2 regions of the Streptomyces sp. NPDC002793 genome follow, and region 1 is predicted to be linked to the other one. Evidence: riboswitches for the same ligand, from Rfam matches in the RefSeq annotation. Region 1 holds a riboswitch; the other holds the start of a gene.
What was found. A riboswitch is a leader RNA that binds a small molecule or an ion and turns the genes downstream of it on or off. The one in region 1 is predicted to bind S-adenosylmethionine.
Positions count from the first base shown of each region.

Region 2: linked by a shared signal. The riboswitch ahead of thrC (threonine synthase) and the one ahead of ABT001_RS03325 (aminotransferase class V-fold PLP-dependent enzyme) in region 1 are both predicted to bind S-adenosylmethionine.

Region 1 is NZ_JBEOVL010000003.1:7,934-11,333, forward strand. It holds gene ABT001_RS03320 (Lrp/AsnC family transcriptional regulator) at 1-173, shown strand, start outside; gene ABT001_RS03325 (aminotransferase class V-fold PLP-dependent enzyme) at 247-1,626, opposite strand; SAM riboswitch class IV at 1,811-1,928, opposite strand; gene trpD (anthranilate phosphoribosyltransferase) at 2,012-3,076, opposite strand; gene qcrB (cytochrome bc1 complex cytochrome b subunit) at 3,201-3,400, opposite strand, start outside.
Region 2 is NZ_JBEOVL010000004.1:171,405-174,804, forward strand. It holds gene ABT001_RS05645 (MoaD/ThiS family protein) at 1-180, opposite strand, end outside; gene thrC (threonine synthase) at 210-1,511, opposite strand; SAM riboswitch class I at 1,530-1,657, opposite strand; gene ABT001_RS05655 (glucosyl-3-phosphoglycerate synthase) at 1,811-2,761, shown strand; gene ABT001_RS05660 (alpha,alpha-trehalose-phosphate synthase (UDP-forming)) at 2,832-3,400, shown strand, end outside.

The DNA.
Region 1 (3,400 bases):
CGTACGACCTGATCGCCATGGTCCGGGTGGCCCGGCACGACGATCTGGCCGACGTCATCCCGGGCCGGATCAGCAAGATCCCGGGCGTCGAAGGCACCGACACCCACGTCGCCTTCCGCACCTACTCGCAGCACGACCTCGAGGCGGCCTTCGCCATCGGGCTCGACGCCTGACACGACGTACGGCTCCGGCCGGGGACGGGGCGCAAGGCCTCCCGTCCCCGGCCGGAGCCGCGTTTCGGACCGGTCAGGCCTGCGCGGCGGTGCCGCGGTCGGGCACGCAGCGGCCCTCCTCGGTGCGGTAGCTCCAGCGGGCGCCCTTGCTCACCAGTTCACGGACCGCGCCGAGGAACCGCTCGATGTGCTCGTCCGGCGTGCCCGCGCCGAAGCTCACCCGGATGGCGTTGAGGGACTTCTCCCCCGGGGCGGCCTCCGGCGCACCGCATTCACCCGGCTCCTGAGGCTCGCTGCCCAGCAGGGTCCGCACCAGCGGGTGGGCGCAGAACAGTCCGTCGCGCACCCCGATGCCGTACTCGGCGGAGAGCGCGGCGGCGAAGTGCGAGCTGTTCCATCCCTCGACCACGAAGGAGATGACGCCGACCCTCGGGGCGTCGTCGCCGAACAGTGAGAGCACCTTGACCTCGGGGACGCCCGCGAGGCCCTCACGGACCCGGGTCACCAGCTGCTGCTCCCTCGCGACCAGCCGGTCGAATCCGGCCTCGGTCAGGGCCTTGCAGGCGGCGGCGATGGAGTGGACACCGATCACGTTGGGCGATCCGGCCTCGTGCCGGGCAGCGGTGGTGTGCCATTCGACGTCCACACCGCCGTCGGCGCGCCGGGCGACCTTGCGGGAGGCCCCGCCACCCGCGAGGTAGGGCTCCGCGTCCACCAGCCAGTCGGCCCGGCCCGCGAGGACGCCGGAGCCGAAGGGCGCGTACAGCTTGTGCCCGGAGAAGGCGATCCAGTCGACGTCCAGCTCCGCGATGTCCACCGGGTGATGGGGTGCCAGCTGGGCCGCGTCGAGCACGATCCGCGCCCCGTGGGCGTGGGCGGCCGCGGCCAGTTCCCTCACCGGCCACAGCTCACCGGTGACGTTGGACGCGCCCGTGACGCAGACCAGGGCGGGCCCGTGGGGTTCACGTGCGGCCAGGGCCCGCTCCAGCGTGGCGACCGCCTGGTGCGGGGTACGGGGGGCGTCGAGGTAGGTCACCCGGGCGTCGCGCCAGGGCAGCAGCGAGGCGTGGTGCTCGGTTTCGAACACGAACACCTCGCAGCCGGCGGGCAGCACGGCGGCCAGCAGGTTGAGGGAGTCGGTCGTCGAGCGGGTGAAGACCACCTGGTCGTCCGCGCGGCAGCCGAGGAACTCCGCCACGGTCACCCGGCTGCTCTCGAACAGGTCGGTGGAGAGCTGCGAGAGGTAACCGGCTCCGCGGTGCACGCTGCCGTAGTAGGGGGCGTAGGCGGCCACGTCGTCCCACACCCGCTGGAGAGCCGGGGCGCTGGCCGCGTAGTCGAGGGCGGCGTAGGTGACATCTCCACCCGTCACGAGCGGAACGGTGACATCTGCACCCAGAACCGGCAGCGGGGCACAAATGGACTGGTCGACGGCAGCGGTGGAGACAGACATGGCGAACTCCCGTAAGAGACAGGCGAAATCCTCGCGCCGGCGATCCGAACAGGAACGCAGCAGCACGGGAAGGAAGGTGAAAAGGGGTGTGCGGAGGAGGGCGTCGTGCCCTATCGCATTCGCTTGCTCACAAGAGGCTCCCTGGGACCAGGACCCCAAGGGGTGGCATCCAACGATGCCGAGGGGCCCGCGCTTGCCACAGACCTCGCTGCCTGCGGCCTGGTCTTCACCCGGGGCACCCCGCCACGGACGGAGGGTTGCCGGACAGCGGGCCGGGGCCGTAGTCGCTGTCACTCATGACCTGCGCAGTATCTTGCCATATACGCGGTGACACGCAAGGGCGCGGTCCGCCATCCGGACCGCGCCCCTGTGTCATCCGTCTGGATCAGGCGTGGCTGGCCGCCACCCAGCGCTCCAGCGCCCGCTTGGCCGCACCGGAGTCGATCGACTCGGCGGCCCGCGCGATCCCGGCCGACAGCTGCTCGTTCAGCGTGCCCTCGCCCTGGTCCAGCGCGACCAGCGCGGCGGCCGAGTTGAGCAGCACGGCGTCACGTACGGCGCCGGTCTCCCCGTCCAGCAACCGACGGGCCACATCCGCGTTGTACGAGGCGTCCGCGCCGCGCAGCGCCTCGACGGGGACCAGGTCCAGGCCGACGTCGCGCGGGTCGAAGGGTTCCTCGCGGACGGCCCCGTCGCGGACGGTCCAGACCCGCGAGGTCGCCGTGGTGGTCAGCTCGTCCAGGCCGTCGTCGCCCCGGAAGACGAGCGCCGAGTTGCCGCGGGCCGCCAGCACGCCCGCGACGATGGGCGCCATCTTCGGGTCGGCGACCCCGATGGCCTGGGAGCGCACCCGGGCCGGGTTGGTGAGCGGTCCCAGGATGTTGAAGGTGGTCTGCGTGCCCAGTTCCTTGCGCGCCCTGGCCGCGTGCCTCAGGGCGGGGTGGAACTTCACCGCGAAACAGAAGGTGATGCCCGCCTCCTCGGCGACGGCGACGACCCGCTGCGGCGTCAGTTCGAGGTTGACGCCGAGCTTCTCCAGCACGTCGGAGGCTCCGCTCGCCGAGGAGGAGGCCCGGTTGCCGTGCTTGACGACCTTCGCACCCGTCCCCGCGACGACGATCGCCGACATGGTGGAGATGTTGACCGTCTTGGCCATGTCTCCGCCGGTCCCCACGATGTCGACCGTGCGGCCGGGGACCTCGATGGTGTGGGCGTGCTCGTACATGGCGCGGACGAGCCCGGTGACCTCGTCGACGGTCTCGCCCTTGGCCCGGAGCGCGACGGCGAAGCCGGCGATCTGCACGTCCGTGGCCTCGCCGCTCATGATGCGGTCCATCGCCCACGCGGTGTCGTCGGAGCTCAGGTGCTCGCCGCGCAGCAGGGGGGTCAGCACGCCGGGCCAGGTACGGGCCGCCACGCTGTCGCCGCCGTCCGGGGTCACAACGTTCATGGTCCGCTCCTGGGGTCCACAGCCGATACAAGGTCGCCCCCACCCTATCCAGGCCCGAGGGGACAGCGAAGAGCCCCGTCCATCGGATGGACGGGGCTCCCGCTGTGGCGGTCAGCTGAGGTGATCAGTGGTGGCCGTGGCCGCTGGTGATCTCCTTGTACTCCTCGGCAGTGGGCTTGGCGATCTGGTTGTCCTCGCCGTAGTAGCTCTTGCTGAGCCTGGCCCGCAGCTTCTGCACCGCGGACGGCTTGCGCTCGACACCGTTCTTGTCGACCGTCGGGCCGATCTCGAGCGGCTTGTACTGCTCGTGCGCCGTGAGCGTGT
Region 2 (3,400 bases), on a different contig from region 1:
GTACACGTTGACGAAGCGGCGCAGCTTGCCCTGGTCGTCCAGGACGCGGGCGCCGATGCCCGGGTGGTTCTGCTCCAGGGACGCGATGACCTCGGAGAGGGTGGCGCCCTCGGCCGGGACCTCGGCCTGACCGCCCGTGTAGGTGCGGAGGATGGTGGGGATACGGACCTTGACGCTCATGTGGGTGCCTTCCTCGGTCTCTCGGGTGGTCAGTTGGCGGCGGCAGCGAGGCCCGCGTCGCGGAACGCGTCCAGGCTGGGCCGGATCGTCGCCGACAGGCCGGTCGTCGGGGCGACCGCGTCGAGCGTCTTCAGTCCGTCGCCGGTGTTCAGCACGACGGTGGTCAGCGTCGGGTCGAGCAGACCGGCGTCGATCAGCTTCTTCGTCACACCGACCGTGACCCCGCCCGCCGTCTCGGCGAAGATGCCCTCGGTGCGGGCCAGCAGCTTGATCGCGTCGACGACCTGCTCGTCGTCGACGTCCTCCACGGCACCACCGGTGCGGCGGGCGATGTCCAGGACGTACGGACCGTCGGCCGGGTTGCCGATCGCCAGGGACTTGGCGATGGTGTTCGGCTTCTGCGGGCGCACGACGTCGTGACCGGCCTTGAAGGCGGTCGAGACCGGGGAGCAGCCCTCGGCCTGGGCCCCGAAGATCTTGTACGGCTTGTCCTCGACGAGACCGAGCTTGATCAGCTCCTGCAGGCCCTTGTCGATCTTCGTCAGCTGCGAGCCGGACGCGATCGGGATGACGAGCTGGTCGGGCAGCTGCCAGCCGAGCTGCTCACAGATCTCGTACGCCAGGGTCTTCGAGCCCTCGCCGTAGTACGGCCGCAGGTTGACGTTGACGAAGCCCCAGCCCTCGCCGAGCGGGTCGCCGATGAGCTCCGAGCAGAAGCGGTTGACGTCGTCGTAATTGCCCTCGATGCCGACCAGTTCGCCGCCGTACACCGCGGCCATGACGACCTTGCCCTGCTCCAGGTCGTGCGGGATGAACACGCAGGAGCGGAAGCCGGCGCGGGCCGCGGCGGCGCCCACCGCGCCGGCGAGGTTGCCGGTGGAGGAGCAGGAGAGGGTGGTGAACCCGAAGGCGCGGGCGGCCTCGACGGCGATGGCGACGACACGGTCCTTGAAGGAGTGCGTCGGGTTGCCGGAGTCGTCCTTGACGTACAGGCCGCCGGTCACGCCCAGCTCACGGGCGAGGTTGTCGGCCTTGACCAGCTTCGTGAAGCCGGGGTTGATGTTGGGCTTGTCCGCGACGTCGGCGGGGACGGGCAGCAGCGGCGCGTAGCGCCAGATGTTGTTCGGGCCCTCGGCGATGCGCTTCTTCAGCTCTTCGGGGGAGCCGCTCGGCAGGTCGTAGGCCACTTCGAGCGGCCCGAAACAGGACGCACAGGCGAAGATCGGGCCGAGCTCGAAACGCTCGCCGCACTCGCGGCAGGAAAGCGCCGCGGCGGGACCGAGGTCCACGGTGGAAGAATTGGTGTCGGCTGCAACTGTCTGCACGGCCATGATGGCGGAGGCCCTTTCTCCTCATCTTCCTTGCGACGTATTTCGCCACAAGACGGAATTGGCACCTTCCCCACCGTGACCTCGCGGTCGGCAGGAGGGTTGCCGGGACTTCAACGGGCCGTTCCCTCAGTCCCTCTGGATGAGCGCTATGGCACCGGACCATGGATCCGGGCGTTTATTCGCGGACCGACCCCGGCATGCGAGGGTCATCCGCGTTGTTCAAGACTGTAACCGAAGCACAGGACGGTTGAGATAGCCGTCCGCACCGCGAGATGGATCACATACAGGGAGTACCGACCGTGCTGGAAGAGGTGGAACGCTGGCTGACCAGGCGTTCCTGGTCAGCCGCCGACCGCCCGCTCGACCGGCTCACGGCCGCGCGGGCCAGGGATCCGCACCGCTCGCGGGTCAGCGTGGTGCTGCCGGCGCTGAACGAGGAGGCGACGGTCGGCGCCATCGTCGCGGAGATCCGCCGCGAGCTGATGGAGAAGTGCCGGCTCGTCGACGAACTGCTGGTGATCGACTCCGGATCCACCGACGCCACGGCGGAGGAGGCCCGGCGGGCCGGCGCCCGCGTGGTGCACCGGGACGCGATCCTGCCCCGGATCCCCGCCCTCCCCGGCAAGGGCGAGGTCCTGTGGCGCTCACTCCTGGTGACCAGTGGAGAGATCGTCTGCTTCGTCGACGCGGACCTCAAGGACTTCTCCGCGGACTTCGTCTCCGGGATCGTCGGCCCGCTGCTGACCGACCCCTCGGTGCAGCTCGTCAAAGCCATGTACGACCGACCGTTGGGCGAGACAGCAGGCCAGGGCGGCCGGGTGACCGAGCTGGTGGCCCGCCCGCTGCTCAATCTGCACTGGCCGCGACTGGCCGGCTTCGTCCAGCCGCTGGGCGGCGAATACGCGGTGCGGCGCTCCCTGCTGGAGCGGCTCCCCTTCCCGGTCGGTTACGGAGTGGAGCTGGGCCTCCTCGTCGACGCGCTGCACACGGTCGGCCTGGACGCCCTCGCGCAGGTCGACGTCGGCGTGCGCAAACACCGTCACCAGGACGGCCAGGCCCTCGGCCGGATGGCGGCCGCGATCTACCGGACGGCGCAGCTGCGGCTCTCCCGGGGGCCGCTCGTACGGCCCGAGATCACCCAGTTCGAGCGGGGCCCCGACGGCTTCGTCCCCCGCACCCACGCGGTGGACACGGAGGAACGGCCGCCGATGCGGGAGATCGCGGAGTACGCGTCCCGGAAAGCGGCGTAACGGTTCTTCCCGCCCGGCTCCGCACTCGCTTCACGTTTGGAGGCTTCCCGAACGGGCTAGGTTCGGGTACATGGTCTCCGAGCACTCCGCCCAGGTCCTCGTCGCGTCCAATCGCGGCCCCGTGTCGTACGCACTGCGGGAGGACGGCACGCTCGACTCGAAGCGGGGCGGCGGCGGGCTCGTCTCCGGCCTCAGCGCCGTCGACGACAAGCTGTGGGTGTGCGCCGCCCTCGGCGACGGCGACCGCGAGGCGGTCCGGCGCGGGGTGTCCGAGCCCGGCGTCCGGATGCTCGACATCGACGCGGGGGTCCACGCCGACGCGTACAACGGCATCGCGAACTCGGTGCTCTGGTTCGTCCACCACATGATCTACCAGACGCCGCTGGAGCCCGTGTTCGACGCGGAGTTCCGCCGCCTGTGGGCGTCCTACGAAACGTACAACCGGGCCTTCGCGCAGGCTCTCGCCGAGGAGGCGGGCGAGGGTGCCGCGGTCCTGGTTCAGGACTACCACCTCTCGCTGGTCCCGGGCCTCCTCCGCGAACTCCGCCCCGACCTGCGGATCGGACACTTCTCGCACACCCCCTGGGCGCCCGTCGACTACTTCCGGCTGCTGCCCGACGACATCGGCGAGCAGCTGCT